2 linked regions of the Alloalcanivorax dieselolei B5 genome follow. The protein of the gene in region 2 interacts with the protein of the main gene of each other region in a pairwise test. Links are inferred from orthologs where the notes say so. Each region holds a gene or a part of one and is shown on either strand. Other genes may lie near its edges. The genes, in order: ftsZ and rlmN.

The links.
Region 1: the proteins of rlmN (region 2) and ftsZ interact in binary tests that used the Escherichia coli proteins (3 or more experiments, as listed by UniProt). The link is inferred for Alloalcanivorax dieselolei B5 from one-to-one orthologs.

Annotation. Positions count from the first base shown.
Region 1 is NC_018691.1:3,871,113-3,881,681, reverse strand. Bases 1,305-4,245 are described here. They hold ftsZ (cell division protein FtsZ), read left to right. Parts: upstream 1,305-2,163; coding sequence 2,164-3,327; downstream 3,328-4,245. Other genes in these bases: lpxC (UDP-3-O-acyl-N-acetylglucosamine deacetylase), read left to right, coding at 3,465-4,245; ftsA (cell division protein FtsA), read left to right, coding at 1,305-1,988. Also shown: B5T_RS17235 (cell division protein FtsQ/DivIB), read left to right, coding at 1-733; more of ftsA, read left to right, coding at 753-1,304; more of lpxC, read left to right, coding at 4,246-4,379; B5T_RS17215 (hypothetical protein), read right to left, coding at 4,459-4,929; B5T_RS17210 (M23 family metallopeptidase), read left to right, coding at 5,166-6,092; preprotein translocase subunit SecA, read left to right, coding at 6,278-9,010; bifunctional glutamate N-acetyltransferase/amino-acid acetyltransferase ArgJ, read left to right, coding at 9,180-10,385; B5T_RS17195 (Nudix family hydrolase), read left to right, coding at 10,388-10,569. UniProt on the Escherichia coli protein: Essential cell division protein that forms a contractile ring structure (Z ring) at the future cell division site. The regulation of the ring assembly controls the timing and the location of cell division.
Region 2 is NC_018691.1:1,278,706-1,284,737, reverse strand. What follows is about bases 3,212-6,032. They hold rlmN (23S rRNA (adenine(2503)-C(2))-methyltransferase RlmN), read right to left. Parts: upstream 5,283-6,032; coding sequence 4,140-5,282; downstream 3,212-4,139. Other genes in these bases: ndk (nucleoside-diphosphate kinase), read right to left, coding at 5,341-5,772; pilW (type IV pilus biogenesis/stability protein PilW), read right to left, coding at 3,370-4,143; B5T_RS05875 (RodZ domain-containing protein), read right to left, coding at 3,212-3,370. Also shown: hisS (histidine--tRNA ligase), read right to left, coding at 1-1,093; ispG (flavodoxin-dependent (E)-4-hydroxy-3-methylbut-2-enyl-diphosphate synthase), read right to left, coding at 1,224-2,342; more of B5T_RS05875, read right to left, coding at 2,447-3,211.

The sequences.
Region 1 (10,569 bases), 2.6 Mb from region 2 along the record:
GGCGGCGGCGGTGCCGGCGGTGCTGGTGGCCCTGGTGGCGGCGGTGCTGGTGGGCGGCGTGATTTACCTGCCACGGGTGTTGGATCACTACCCGGTGCGCAAGGTGGGTGTGGACGGGGTCACCGACGTCCGCCGTCAGCAGCAGGTGCAGACCAAGCTGGCCACCCTGGTGCGTGACGCCAACTACTTTACTGCGCCATTGGACCGGATCTATGACCAGGCGCGGGAATTGAGCTGGGTGGCGGATGTCTCGGTGCGGCGTCAGTGGCCGGATACCGTGGTGCTCACCGTCACCGAGCGGGAACCGGTGGCGGTGTGGAACGAGACCTTGCTGGTCTCCAATACCGGCGAACCGTTCAAGGCGCTGAAGCAGTACGACCTTTCCGGTCTGCCGCGTCTGAACGGACCGGAACAACGGCTCGACGAAGTAATGAGCTACTACCACAGCATGGCCAAACTGCTCAGCGACATTGGCTTGGGGATCGAGCGGATGGAGGTGAACGCGCGTCTCACCGCCCGCCTGACCCTGAATAACAACATGCAGTTGGTGGTGGATCGGGAACAGTACGTGAACAAGCTGCGCCGCTTCGTGCGGTTGTACCGCGGGGTGCTGAGCACCGACAGTCGCGGCGTGGCCCGGGTGGATCTGCGCTACGCCGATGGCGTGGCGGTCACCTGGCGGGATGACCAGGACGCGCAAGCGGCATCCGCCCGCCGGGCGGGCAAAGTATAACGGATCGAGGCAGGCGCTAATGGCGAACGCAATGGACAACATGATCGTGGGACTGGACATCGGTACCTCCAAGGTGGTGGCGATCGTCGGTCAGGTGACCAGCGAAGGCACCGTCGAGGTGGTGGGCCTCGGCTCGCAGCCCTCCCGCGGCATGAAGAAAGGCGTGGTGGTGGATATCGAGGCCACGGTGCGCTCGATCCAGCGGGCGGTGGAGGAAGCGGAACTGATGGCCGGGTGCCAGATCCACTCGGTCTACGCCGGCATCGCCGGATCCCACGTGCGCAGCCTCAACTCCCACGGCATTGTCGCCATCCGTGACCGGGAGGTGATGCAGGCGGATATCGACCGCGTCATCGACGCCGCCCAGGCGGTGGCGATTCCGGCGGACCAGAAGACCCTGCATGTGCTGCCGCAGGAATACGTGGTGGACAACCAGGAAGGGGTGCGCGAGCCGGTGGGCATGAGCGGGGTGCGCCTGGAAGCCAAGGTGCACCTGGTGACCTGCGCCGTGAACGCGGCCCAGAACGTGGAAAAATGCGTGCGCCGCTGCGGTCTCGAAGTGGAGGACATCATCCTCGAGCAACTGGCCAGCGCCTATTCGGTACTGACCGAGGACGAGCGTGAACTGGGCGTGTGCATCGTCGACATCGGCGGCGGCACCACCGATATCGCCATCTTCACCGAAGGGGCGATCCGGCACACCGCCAATATTCCGATTGCCGGTGATCAGGTCACTAACGATATCGCCATGGCGCTGCGCACGCCGAAGCAGCACGCCGACGAGATCAAGATCAAGTACGCCTGCGCGCTGACGCAACTGGCCGGCGCCGACGAAACCATCAAGGTGCCCAGCGTCGGCGACCGGCCACCGCGCACCCTCAGCCGCCAGAATCTGGCCGAGGTGGTGGAGCCGCGTTACGACGAACTGTTCACCCTGATCCAGGCGGAAATCCGCCGCTCCGGGTACGAGGACCTGATCCCCGGCGGCATCGTTCTGACCGGTGGCTCCTCGAAGATCGAAGGCGCGGTGGAACTGGCGGAGGAGATTTTCCACATGCCGGTACGGCTGGGTACGCCGCAGGGCGTGGCCGGGCTCACCGACGTGGTGCGCAACCCGATTTATTCCACTTCCGTGGGCCTGCTGCTCTACGGGCTGCGGATGGAGAAGGAAGGCCTGAGCGCGCGTGCCCAGGCCGGTGGTGGACAAGTGAACTGGGTCGAGCGCTTCAAGCGCTGGTTCCAGGGCAATTTTTGATGAAAACGCTGGCACGCAACACGCCAGCACGCAGCACGCTGAATCGGAGTGGTTTTCGCGTGTTGCGTGAAGCGTGCAAGCGTGGAGCGATTTCAACGGTTTCAAGACGGGCCGGGCAGGTTGGCCCGATTTGGAAAAAGCAGTAACCAGGGAAGCAACAAGCGGGAGATCAATTATGCAATTCAAACTGGAAGATTCCGTACCCCATGGCGCGGTGATCAAAGTGGTGGGCGTTGGTGGTGGCGGCGGCAATGCCGTGGACCACATGGTGCGCTCTAACGTGGAAGGCGTGGATTTCATTTGCGCCAATACCGATGCACAGGCCCTGCGCAATTCCTCGGCCAAGACCGTGATTCAACTGGGCAGCCAGGTGACCAAGGGTCTGGGTGCCGGTGCCAATCCGGAAATCGGCCGGCAGGCGGCGCTGGAGGACCGTGACCGCATCGCCGAGTTGCTCGACGGCGCGGACATGGTGTTCGTCACCGCCGGCATGGGCGGTGGTACCGGTACCGGCGCGGCGCCGGTGGTGGCCGAGATCGCCAAGGAACTGGGTATCCTCACGGTGGCGGTGGTGACCAAACCGTTCCCGTTCGAGGGCAAGAAGCGCATGCGCTCCGCTCAGGAAGGCATCCAGGCCCTGCGCGACCAAGTGCACTCCCTGATCACCATCCCCAACGAGAAGTTGCAGTCGGTGCTGGGCGGTTCCACCACCCTGCTGGACGCGTTCAAAGCGGCCAACGAAGTACTGCAGGGCGCGGTGAAAGGGATCGCCGATCTGATCGTCCGTCCCGGCATGATCAACGTCGACTTCGCCGATGTGCGCACGGTGATGAGTGAACTGGGTACCGCGATGATGGGTACCGGTATCGCCACCGGCGACAACCGGGCTTCCGAAGCCGCTCAGGCCGCCATTTCCAGCCCGCTGCTGGAAGATGTGGATCTGCGTGGCGCCCGTGGCATCCTGATCAACATCACCGCCAACGAGTCCATCGCTCTGGACGAGTTCTCCGAGGTGGGTGACATCGTCAGCGAGCTGGCCAGCGAGGAAGCCAATGTGATCATCGGCACGGCCATCGACCCGGATATGGGCGACAATATCAGCGTGACGGTGGTCGCCACCGGTTTGGGCGCCCAGCAGGAACTGAAAGTGGTGCGTGGCCGTCAGAACTCGTTGGGCGCGGAAGGCCGGGTGGACTACAACGACCTGGAGCGTCCCGCCGTCGAGCGCCGTCGTGCCGTGCAACAAAGCATGGGCGGTTCCGGCCGTGGCGCGGTGAGTACCGCGGAAGATCTGGACTTCATTGATATCCCGACCTTCCTCCGCCGTCAGGCCGACTGACGGCGGCGCGGCTAACGGCGCGATAGGCACGGTCAATGGTGCGGTAAGAGGATTTTGGGTATACTTATCCTCTTATAACGCTTCGAGGATGGCAGTATCCTTATTTTTCAGGATACCGGTAGCTTTGTGACGAATCGATGATCAGACAACGAACACTCAAAAACGTAATCCGCGCCACCGGCGTAGGGTTGCATACTGGTGAGAAAGTCTACCTGACGGTACGTCCGGCGCCGGTGGACACTGGCATCGTGTTCCGCCGCGTGGATCTGGATCCGGTGGTGGAGATCAAGGCGGGTGCCCACAATGTGGGAGAAACCACCTTGTCCACGACCCTGGTGCAGAATGGCGTCAAGGTGGGCACGGTCGAGCATTTGCTCTCCGCCATGGCCGGGCTGGGGGTCGATAACGCCTATGTGGAGTTGTCGGCACCGGAAGTCCCGATCATGGATGGCAGTGCCGGGCCCTTCGTATTCCTGCTGCAGTCCGCGGGTATCCGTGAGCAGGAGGCGGCCAAGAAGTTCATCCGGATCAAGAAGAAGGTGACGGTGAAAGAAGGCGACAAGGTTGCCACTTTCGTGCCTTTTGACGGATTCAAGGTGACTTTCTCGATCGAATTCGACCACCCGGTCTTCGAGGAACGCGATCAACTGGCGAGCATCGATTTCTCCACGACCTCGTTCGTGAAGGAAGTGGCGCGCGCCCGGACCTTCGGGTTCATGCGTGATATCGAGTTCCTGCGCAGCCAGAACCTGGCGTTGGGCGGCAGTGTCGACAATGCCATCGTGGTGGACGAATACCGCATCCTTAACGAGGACGGTCTGCGTTACGACGACGAATTCGTGAAGCACAAGATGCTGGACGCCATCGGCGACCTGTATCAATTGGGCTACAGCCTGATTGGCGAATTCGTGGGCCACAAGTCCGGTCACGCTTTGAACAACGCCCTGCTGCGCGAACTGCTGAGCCAGCCGGAGGCCTACGAAGTGGTGACGTTCGAGGACGCTGACGCGGCGCCGATCTCCTACGCCGGACCTTTGGCCACCGCCGAATAACGGTGTGCTTCCCCGATCCACCCCGGCCACCCTCCCGCGGCCGGGGTGGGCAGTTACGCCTTTCAGATGATCCTTCCCGTCACTTTTTGACCCGGCTGGCCAGTCGGGCCAGGGCCTCACGCAGACCCGGATCGTCCATGTCACGCGCCGCGCGCGCGATATGAGCCGCGCTTTCCGCATCCAGAACCGGTCCCATGGCACGGTATTTGCCTTCATCTGTGGCGTGCGTGGAGGAACCGGAGCCGCTATCAAGCTGGCGCCGGCCGGTCACCACGATTTTGACGCTGGCGGCGCCGGGCAGAGCCCGTTGCAGCCGGGGCAGATGGAAGCGCAACAACTGCGCGGTGGCGCTGTTTTCCACCAGCGCCAGCCAGCGTTGCGATTCTTCCACCAGCATGACCCGGTCACGCAGCGCGGGCGGCAGGCACGCTCGCGGGTCGCCGCCTTGAGAGGGCGCGGGCTGGGCGCGGGCATTGGCCGCCAGCCGTCCCAATCTGGGATGGCGTTTGAGCAGTGCCCCGAGGTTTTGGGGCCGGTTTGTGTTGGCCATGGTATTTCCTTACACTACCCGGCTAATTGTAAAAAAACGATAAGTCTCTCGCCAGCTACTCCGGGCTCGTCGAACCACGGCCAGACCATAACCGGCCGGGTGGCACGAAGGAAACCGGGGAGACCAGCGGGGACGGTGCCGCCCGGCACCACCGGCATTGTCATTTATGAATGGATATTCCGCGGGCCTGCAGACCGCTGGCCTGAAGACTTTTTGGAAGGGGTGTTTCCACACTCATGAACATCATATGGCTTAACAGCAAGGGCGGCCATGCCCGATCGGTGCAGTTATCCCGATCCTGGCTGTATCTGGCGCTTTTGGTAATGGTGGCGCTGCCGGTGGCCCTGGGTACCGGCGCCTACTGGCTGAACTACAAACTGGTGCCGCCGGCATACACCGAAGCCGTGGCCGAGCGGTTCCAGAGCGAACTCAACGAGCAGAAGCGTGAAGTGGCGGACTTGTCCCGTCTCAGCGCTGAGCAGTTCCGCGCCCTGACCCTGCAACTGGCGGACACCGAAGCCCGTCTGGTACGCCTGGACGCGCTCGGGGAACGCCTGGTGGACGTGGCCGGCATCGACGGCCAGGAATTTGATTTCAGCAGCGCCCCGGCCATCGGGGGGCCTGAAGTGGAGGGCAGCAGCAGCTTTACGCCGCCGTCCTTCATGCAGGAACTGGAGCGGGTGACCACCGCCTTGCAGCGGCGCGAGCAGCAGTTGGACATCCTGGAAAAGCTGCTGGCCAACCGTCAGCTCAAGGACGAAACCTTCCTTTCCGGCCGACCGATTCCGCATGGCTGGATGTCCAGCCGTTATGGCCGCCGCACCGATCCGTTCAGCGGCCGGGTGGCGTGGCACAAGGGCGTGGATTTCGCCGCCCGGGACGGATCGCCGATCATTGCCACCGCGTCCGGTGTCGTCACCTTCGCGGGCAAGAAAACCGGCTACGGCCAATTGGTGGAAGTCAATCACGGTAACGGCATCAGCTCCCGCTATGCCCATGCCAAGAGCGTCACCGTGGAAGTCGGGGATATCGTGCGCACCGGCGATACCGTCGCCATCGTTGGCACCAGCGGCCGTTCCACCGGTCCCCACGTGCACTATGAAGTGTTGAAGAACGGCCAACAGGTGGATCCTTCCCCTTATATCGCTCGGGCGCGCCGCTAGCCTGGTCATTCCGGGAGGGGCGGGGTGCTGTCAAGCGCCCCCATTGGCCCGGGACCGTCACCCGGGTCTTGATTCCTCCGCCCAAGGCTTGAATTATGGTCGCCCCTACCCAATCTCGTGAGTAGAATGATCCCTCCTTAGCGCGGGGCGCTCTGCTCCACCCATTGAGAAAAAACGGACGTTTCATGCTGTCTTCCATCGCAAAGAAAGTCTTCGGCACCAAAAATGACCGTGAACTCAAGCGTATGAGCCGCCTGGTCACGGCGATCAACGCGCTTGGTGACGACATGGCCAAACTGGATGACGAGGCGCTGAAAGCCAAGACCGGCGAATTGAGGGGCGCCTTCGCCGAGGGCAAGACGCTGGATGAGCTGTTGCCGGAAGCGTTCGCCGTGGTCCGCGAGGCCGCCACGCGAGTCATGGGCATGCGTCACTTCGATGTGCAGTTATTGGGCGGGATCGCTTTGCACGAAGGGCGTATCGCCGAGATGCGTACCGGTGAAGGTAAAACCCTCACCGCGACCTTGCCGGCCTATCTCAACGCCCTGTCCGGTCTGGGCGTGCACGTGGTGACCGTAAACGAATACCTGGCCGAGCGGGACGCCAACTGGATGCGTCCCCTGTACGAGTTTCTCGGCCTCACCGTCGGCATTATTTACTCCCAGCAGCCGGCGCCGGAAAAACGCGAAGCCTATGGTTCCGACCTTATTTACGGCACCAACAACGAATACGGCTTCGACTATCTGCGTGACAACATGGCCTTCCGGTTGGAAGACCGGGTGCAGCGCAAACTCAACTTCGCCATCGTCGATGAAGTGGATTCCATCCTCATCGATGAAGCCCGTACCCCGCTGATCATTTCCGGTCCCGCCTCCGACTCCTCCGAACTGTATCGCCAGATCAATCTGCTGATGCCACGGCTTCAGCCGCAGCCGGAAGAGGGCGATGAAACCGGTCACTATGTGATCGATGAGAAACAGCGGCAAGTGGAGCTGACCGAGGAAGGCCACCAGCTGATCGAGTCCTTGCTGGTGGAGAACGATCTGCTGGAGCAGGGGGAGAGCCTGTACGCGGCCCATAATCTGACGCTGCTGCATCACGTGCACGCCGCCCTGAAGGCCCACGCCTTGTTCCACCGGGATCGGGAGTACGTGGTGCAGAACGACCAGATCGTTATCGTCGATGAGCACACCGGTCGGACCATGCCGGGCCGGCGCTGGTCCGACGGCATCCACCAGGCGGTGGAAGCCAAGGAAGGGGTGCGCATCCAGCAGGAGAACCAGACGCTCGCCTCGACCACGTTCCAGAACTACTTCCGTCTTTACGACAAACTTTCCGGTATGACCGGCACCGCCGACACCGAAGCGGTGGAGTTTCGTCAGATCTACGGTATGGATGTGGTGGTGGTCCCCACCAACCGTCCGATGGCGCGGATCGACGCCAACGATCTGGTCTATCTGACGCTGAAGGAAAAATTCGAAGCGATTGTCGACGAAGTGAAACAGTGCGTCGAAAAAGGCGCGCCGGTGCTGGTGGGCACCGCCACCATCGAGGCCTCCGAATACCTGTCCAATCGCCTCAATCAGGACAAGATCAAACACGAGGTGCTGAACGCCAAGCAGCACGAGCGTGAAGCCCAGATCATTGCCCAGGCCGGGCGCCCGGGCAGCGTGACCATCGCCACCAACATGGCCGGCCGGGGTACCGACATCGTGCTCGGCGGCAATCCGGAGGAGCAGATCAAGCATCTCGACGATCCGGATGGCGCGGAAGCGCAGAAGATCCGGGACGAATGGCGGGACAACCACGCCCGGGTGCTGGAGGCCGGCGGCTTGCATATCATCGGCTCCGAGCGGCACGAATCCCGCCGTATCGACAACCAGTTGCGTGGCCGTGCCGGCCGTCAGGGCGATCCGGGGTACACCCGCTTTTTCCTGTCCATGGAAGACGACCTGATGCGCATCTTCGCTTCCGACCGGGTACGTAACATGATGCGTTCGCTCGGCCTGAAGGACGGTGAGGCCATCGAGCACCGCTGGGTGACCCGCGCCATCGAGAACGCCCAGCGCAAGGTGGAAGCGCGCAACTTCGATATCCGTAAGAATCTGCTTGAATACGATAACGTGGCCAATGACCAGCGCCGCGTGGTGTACAGCCAGCGCGAGCAGATTCTGGAATCCGAGAGCCTAGCGTCCTCCATCGAAAGCATCCGTCGTGACGTGATGCCGGATGAAATTCACGCCTACATGCCGCCCGGTTCCGTGGAAGATCAATGGGATGTGGATGGACTGGAGCGTACCCTGGCGACCGAGTACAGCTGCCGGGCGCCGGTAAGCCAGTGGCTGCAGGAAGATACCGGGCTGCACATCGACGGGGTGGTGGAAAAGGTCATCGAGACCATGGAAGAGGAATACCGCCGCAAGGAGCAGGAAGTCGGCGAGGAAACTCTGCGCCAGATCGAAAAACACCTGATGTTGCAGATCCTCGACCGTCATTGGAAAGACCACCTGGCCAGCATGGATCATCTGCGCCAGGGCATCCACTTGCGCGGTTACGCGCAGAAGAACCCGAAACAGGAATACAAGAAGGAAGCCTTCGAGTTGTTCCAGGCCATGCTGAACCAGATCCAGCACGAGCTGATCCGCGTACTGCATAATTTCGAGGTGCGACGCGATGACGAAGTGGAACGGCTGGAAGCCCAGCGCCAGGAAGAAGCCCGGATACAGGCGGAGCGGATGAAGGCGCAACAAGAGCAGATGGCCGCGCCCACCGCGTCCGGCGACGGTATCCAGACCCAGGGGCCGCCGCAGGTAGCCCAGCCGGTGGTGCGTGAAGGCCGCAAGGTGGGCCGCAATGAACCCTGTGTTTGCGGTTCCGGCAAAAAGTACAAGCACTGCTGCGGCCGTCTGGAAACGTGATCATTGTGGTCCCCCGCAAGGGGTGAGCACTTTCCCATCCAACCCCGCCATCGGCGGGGTTGGTGCGTTCGGGGCCCTTGCCCCTTTCGGCCAGGAAAGGCCATGCTATTAACCGGGGCCGCGAACAGATGGCCCGAATTATTCCATGACCCTTGGTGAAGGATCGAACATGACGCAGTCGCAGTGGTTTCCGGTGGCCGGGGTGCGCCTGGCCGCGGTGGAAGCGGGCATAAAAAAAGCCCAACGTAAGGACCTGGTGGTGATCGAGCTGGCGCAAGGCAGCCGTGCCGCCGGCGTATTCACCCGCAACCGCTTCCAGGCCGCGCCGGTACAGGTGGCACGCCGTAACCTGGCGGAAAAAGCCCCTCGCTACCTGATGATCAACACCGGCTATGCCAATGCCGGTACCGGTGACAAGGGGGTGGCGCTGTGTGAGGAGACCTGCGTGTTGCTGTCGGAACTGGCTCTGTGTCATCCGGCTGAGGTGCTGCCGTTTTCCACCGGCGTGATTGGTGAACCGTTCGCCATGGAGCCGTTCGAAAACGGTTTGCCGGCGGCGCTGGAGACCCTGGATGAGCACGGCTGGGGTCGTGCCGCCGAGGGCATCATGACCACCGATACGGTGCCGAAAGTGGCCAGTCACCGCCTGGAGCTGGACGGCGTACCGGTGAACATCACCGGCATCGCCAAGGGGGCCGGCATGATCAGGCCGAACATGGCGACCATGCTGGGTTACATCGCCACCGACGCGGATATCGCCAAGCCGGTGCTGGATCGCTGGGTGCGCCAACTGGCGGACGCCTCGTTTAATCGCATCACCGTGGATGGTGACACCTCCACCAATGACGCCTGCATTCTGATCGCCACCGGCCAGTCCGGAGCGGCGCCGATCGAGCAGGAGGACAGCGAAGCTGCCCGCCTGGTGTTTCAGGCGTTGGAGCAGGTGTTCGTGGAACTGGCCCAGGCGCTGATCCGCGATGCCGAAGGGGCCTCCAAGTTCGTCGAGATTCAGGTGCAAGGCGCCGCCAGTGACGCTGACGCCCTGGCGGTGGCGGAGACCATTGCCCACTCCCCGTTGGTCAAAACCGCCCTGTTTGCCTCCGACCCCAACTGGGGCCGGATCCTGGCCGCCGTGGGGCGGGCGCCGATCGACACCCTGGATGTGAACCGGGTGGCGATCTGGCTGGATGAGGTTCGTATCGTCAATGAAGGCGGCGTCGACGACGATTACACCGAGGAACGCGGCGCCGCCGTCATGGCACGTGCGGAAATCACCATCCGCGTGGACCTGGCGGCGGGAACGGGTCGAGGGCAAATGTGGACCTGTGATTTCAGCTATGACTACGTGAAAATCAACGCCGAGTACCGTACCTGACCATGTCCGATTCCCATGAGACCGTTCCGGAAATCACGGTGGTGGCGGGCATTATTCGCGACGGAGACGGACGCTTGTGTCTCAGCCGCCGCCCGGAGCACAAGCATCAGGGCGGGCTGTGGGAGTTCCCGGGCGGCAAGGTGGAGCCGGGAGAGGCCCTCGACGTTGCCCTGGCCCGCGAACT
Region 2 (6,032 bases):
TGCCGCCACCACAGTGGGTGACGATACCGACGCCGGGGAGCCGGTCCCGCAGGCGCTCGGCCAGGGCCAGAGCCTGGGACTGCACTTCGCCCATGGCAGCAATATAGAGTGCCACCGGCGCCGGCAGTTCCGGGTTTTGTTGTTCCAGCAGCAGAATCAGCCGCTCCAGGCCCATGGCGAAGCCCACCGCCGGGGTCGGCTTGCCACCCAGTTGCGCCACCAGGCCGTCGTAACGGCCGCCGGCGCACACCGTGCCCTGGGCGCCCAGAGCCCGGGTGGTCCATTCGAATACGGTTTTGCCGTAATAGTCCAGCCCGCGTACCAAATAAGGGTTGAGGCGGTACTCGATCCCGGCGGCTTCCAGTAACGCACACAGCCTGCGGAAGTGCTCGCGGGCATCGTCGTTAAGAAAGGCTTCCAGCCGCGGTGCCTGCTCCAGCACTTCGCGGGTGCCGGCGTCCTTGCTGTCGAGCACGCGCAGCGGATTGCGTTCCAGCCGGCGGCGGGAGTCGTCGTCCAGGCGCTCGCTGTGCTCACGCAGATACGCCACCAGGGCATCACGGTAGCGGGCGCGGTCTTCGGCGTCTCCCAGTGAATTCAGTTCCAGGGTCACCTGATCGGATAACCCCAGGGCTTTCCACAGACGCGCGGAGAGCAGAATCACCTCGGCGTCGATGTCCGGCCCGTCCATGCCAAAGGTTTCCACGCCGATCTGGTGGAACTGGCGATAGCGGCCGGCCTGCGGACGCTCATGGCGGAACATGGGCCCGGCGTACCACAGCCGCTGGGTCTGATTGTAGAGCAAACCATGCTCCTCGGCGGCGCGCACGCAGCTGGCGGTGCCTTCCGGGCGCAGGGTCAGGCTGTCGCCGTTGCGGTCCTCGAAGGTGTACATCTCCTTCTCGACAATATCGGTGACTTCACCGATACCGCGCTTGAACAGATCGGTCTGTTCCAGGATCGGCGTACGGATCTCCTGGTAACCATAGGCCGCCAGCACCCCGCGCACCTTGTCTTCCAGCCACTGCCACAGCGGTGTCTGCTGCGGCAGGATGTCGTTCATCCCGCGAATGGAGGTGATCTTCTTGCTCACCGGTTCTCCTTGTTAACGCTCGACGCCCGACGCTGGACGCCCGACGCTTGAAACCTGACCGGAAACAACAAACGCCGGAGACTTGCCGCTTTTCGGCGTCAAGCGTCCGGCGTTCGGCATCCGGCGTTCTTTATTCACTACGCGCGATAATACCCTTGGCTTCGTCATCGCGCATTTTTTGCACCTTGGTACGCACCATCCGCTCCAGTTCACTCACCAGGTCTTCCTGCTTGACGTGGTGGCTCTTCTGGCCGTCCTCATAGGACAGATTGTTAGGGGTGCCGCCGGTGAGGCCGACATCGGCTTCCCGCGCTTCACCAGGGCCGTTGACCAGGCAGCCGATCACCGCCAGGTCCACCGACTCGTTGATGTCCTCCAGACGCGCCTCCAATTCGTTGACGGTCTGGATCACATCGAAGTTCTGCCGCGAGCAGCTCGGGCAGGCGATGATGTTGACGCCTTTTTTGCGCAGGTTGAGGCTCTTGAGAATATCGAAACCGACGCGGATCTCCTCCACCGGATCGGTGGCCAGGGAGATACGGATGGTGTCGCCAATGCCTTCCAGCAGCAGACCGCCGAGCGCCACCGCGGATTTCACCGTACCGGAGCGGAACGTGCCGGCCTCGGTGACACCCAGGTGCAGGGGCTGCTCCACCTGGGTGGCCAGCTTGCGGTAGGCTTGCAACGTCATGAACACGTTGGAGGCCTTGACGCTGATTTTGAATTCCTGGAAGTCGTAGCGGTCGAGAATCTCCACGTGCCGCAACGCCGACTCCACCAGCGCGTCGCTGCAGGGTTCGCCGTATTTGCGTTGCAGTTCCTTTTCCAGCGAGCCGGCGTTGACCCCGATACGGATCGGGACCCCGTGGTCACGGGCGGATTGGATCACCGCCCGCACCCGGTCCTCGCGCCCGATATTGCCCGGGTTGATACGCAGGCAGTCGGCGCCTTCGTCGGCCACTTTCAGGGCGATCTTGTAATCGTAGTGGATGTCCGCCACCAGCGGCGCCTGCACCTGTTTCCGGATCTTGCCGAAGGCCTCGGCGGCGTCCATGGTCGGCACCGAAACCCGCACGATATCGGCCCCCACCTCTTCCAGGCGGCGAATCTGCGCCACCGTGGCGTCCACGTCGCAGGTGTCGGTGTTGGTCATGCTCTGCACGGAGATCGGCGCGTCACCGCCAACGGGCACGGATCCCACATGAATCTGCCGGGATTTGCGGCGTTGAATGGAAATTTCCGGTTCCATACTGACTCCTGAAGAGCTGAAACGTCTGATCGACCCGTCACTGCCCGGCACCGGGTCGGGCATTCAACAGCGTTAGGCGGCCGCGGAGACCACGGTAAACGGGGCTACGGTAACGAGAAACGCAACACCTGGCCTGATCCGCTGCCGGGCAGGGTTTCCGCCTTGCCGTTGAGCGTCATCTCGCTGACCGCGGCGGCGTCGCCGACGGTTAGCCGATAAGGCGCTTCGCCATTTAGGGACACGCGATCACCGGCGCTCTGCACGCCTTCCACCAGGCGCTTGCCGGTGGCGTCCACGACCCGGATCCAGCAATCGCGGGAAAAGGCCAATTCCAGCCGATCGCCACCGGCTGCCGCCACCGCGGCTCCCGTTTCACTGTCCGCACCGGCCTCACTGGTCGGCTCCGGGGTCCCCGCCTGTGACTCCACGGCTTCGACCCCACTGTCAGAGCTATTATCCTCCGTATTGGAAGACGGCTCCATGACAGGTTCCGGGGTGGTCGTTCCGGAGTCCAGGGAGGGCTCCGACGGCGATGTCGGGGCGTCCGTATCGGACCCGGTATCAGCCGGCGCTGCTGGTGCCGCCTCCGGCACCACGGATTCTTCCACCGTATCGGGGTACGTACCCGGCGGCTCGGGCTCACCAGCGGAGGGCCATAACCACCATGCCAGAACCAGCAGTAACAGGACCAGTAGTACCAGCAATAGCGGCCAGCGCCAATCACGACGGTTGCTCAGGGGTTCATGCAGGGATTCGGTGGGCACCGGCTCCCGGCGGTTCTGGTTCACATGTTGCTGAAAGCGGGACGCCAGTTCCTCACCGGGCAGCCCGAGCAGCCGGGCGTAATTGCGCAAATACCCTTTAATAAAGGGCGGCTCGGGCAAACGCCCGTAGTCATCTTCCTCGAGAGCCTGAAGGTAGCTCATCGAAAGGTGCAGGTGTTCGGACACTTCCTCACGGGTCATACCCCGCTCTTCACGCACTCGACGCAACTCGGCGCCGGGCAGTTCCGTCCCTGACTCGCTCATTAAGGTGCCTCCTGAGCGCCGCGCCACTCCTGCCAGAGCCGATATTCACGGGAACCCCGGTGGAGATTCTGCAACGCAAGCTCATAACTGGATTGTTGGTCTTTACGGCCCAACGCGTGGGCCAGCCGCACCCCCAGCCACAACCCGGCGGGGTCCTGTCGACCCACCCGCTGGGTGTATTGTTGGTAATAGTCCCAGCCCAGATCGTAGCGCTGATCCTGATAATACAGCCGCGCCAGTTCCAGATTCGGTGTCACGGATCGCGGTTGCAGACGAAGCGCCTTGATAAAGGCTTCTTTCGCCTGCTCCGGCTGGTTCAGGCGCAGATGGCACAGGCCGATATTGCTATAGGCACTGCCCCGCCCTTCATAACCGGGATCGTTGGCGACCCGGCCGAACAGCTTGAGCGCTTCCTGGTACCGACCCTGGCTGTACAGCAGGGTTCCGTAATTGTTCAATGCCGGCGCGTAATCACCGTCGATCCGCAAGGCGCGCTTGTAGTGGCGTTCCTCATTCTCCGGATCGCGCTCGTAGTTATACAACAGTGCCATGGCATTGTGTGCCTTGGCACTGTTGTCATTGAGTGACAGAGCCCGGGAAAAATGTCGCCGGGCCTCGCTGGGATTGCCCTGCTGAAGATATTGAAGACCAGCGGCGACACGGCTGGTGACCGCTTCATCCACCTTGACGTTGTTACGACTGCTCTCCACCGCGCAGCCGGACAGCCAAAGGCCTCCGGCCAGTGCCACAACCAAAAAATGTCGTTTTATCATACAGACGCCGCATTGCCATCGGCCTGTTCGGTGCGGTGAAACACCGATTTTTTCCAACGTTCGGCACGACGGGTGCGGTCCTGCACCGTGCCCACCAATTGTCCGCAGGCGGCGTCGATGTCGTCGCCCCGGGTGGTGCGTACCGTGGTCAGCAGGCCATGGTCATTAAGGAATTTATGGAACTCCAGGATGTCTTTTTTCCGGGAGCGCTCATAGCCAGCGTGGGGGAAGGGGTTGAAGGGAATCAGGTTGACCTTCACCGGAATGCCGTTGAGCAGCTTGACCAACTGCCGGGCGTGCTCCGGTTTGTCGTTCACGTCACGCAGCATCACGTATTCCATGGTGATGGTGTTGTGACGGTGAGTAATATTGTCGCTGTAGCGTTTGCAGGCGGCCATCAGCTCCGCCAGCGGGTATTTGCGATTGAGCGGCACCAGTTCGTTGCGCAGCTCATCGTTGGGCGCGTGCAGACTGACCGCCAGCGCCACATCCAGATCCCGGCTGAGCTGGTCGATCTTCGGCACCACGCCGGAAGTGGACAGGGTAATGCGCTTCTTGCCGATGCCGTAACCCAGGTCGTCCTTCATGATGCGCATGGCGGTGAGTACGGCGTCGTAGTTCAGCATCGGCTCGCCCATGCCCATCATCACCACGTTGGTGATCGGATGCTCGCCCAGATTACGGCGTGGGCCGAACGCGCGGCCCGCCTGCCAGACCTGGCCGATGATCTCGGCGCTGGTCAGATCGCGCTGGAAACCCTGTTTACCGGTGGAGCAGAAGCCGCAATCCACGGCGCAGCCCACCTGGGAGGACACACACAGGGTGCCGCGGCGGCCATCGGGGATGAACACGGTTTCCACCGCGCCGCCGCCGTCGGCCTCGAACACCCACTTGCGGGTGCCATCCCGGGAAATACCTTCGTGCAGCACTTTGGGGCCACGGATTTCCGCCACTTCGGTCAGCTTCTGGCGCAGCGCCTTGCCGACGTCGGTCATCTGGTCAAAATGGTCCGCCTGATGGTGATGGATCCACTTCATCACCTGTTGGGCACGGAATTTCTTCTCCCCCATTTCGAGGAAGAACGCTTCCATTTGCTCACGGCTGAAACCGAGCAGATTGACCTTTTGCGGGGCACTCATGGCTTCCTCCTGCGGCGGCGTCACGCCCCGCCCTGCGGCGAGGCGCTTACCCACCACCTTAGCGGGTGCGCGGGCAGATTTCTTCGTCGGCGAAGAAATAGCTCACTTCACGGGCGGCGGACTCGGTGGAGTCGGAGCCGTGTACCGCGTTTTCGTCGATGGTTTCGGCGAAGTCGGCGCGAATGGTGCCGGCTTCCGCTTCTTTCGGGTTGGTGGCGCCCATCAGGTCACGGTTCTTGAGTACCGCGCCTTCGCCTTCCAGTGCCTGCACGATGACCGGGCCGCTGGTCATGAAGGCCACCAGATCACCGAAGAAAGGACGCTCCTTGTGCTCGGCGTAGAAGCCCTCGGCCTGCTCACGGCTCAGGTGCAGCATTTTCATGGCCACGACCTTCAGGCCCGCTTTTTCGAAACGGCCAACGATCTCACCGATGACGTTTTTGGCCACGGCGTCGGGCTTGATGATCGAGAGAGTACGCTCTACTGACATCGCTGTGTCTTCTCCAGAATTGCATGAATTTGCATTGCTTGTATTGAATAGGCGCCCGCGCCATTCGGCCGGCCGCGCCCGTGGACTCGGCCTGGGCGGTCCTCGCCGCGATCCGGGGGCCTGAAACCGGCGGATTATACGCATCCGGGGCTAAATATGATACCGTTGGCGCCGGTTTCAGCCCCCCGGGCCGCCGTCTATTGATCCCATCGCCACTCTGGATTCCACCCCGCCGTCGGATCCCGTATAATACCTGACTA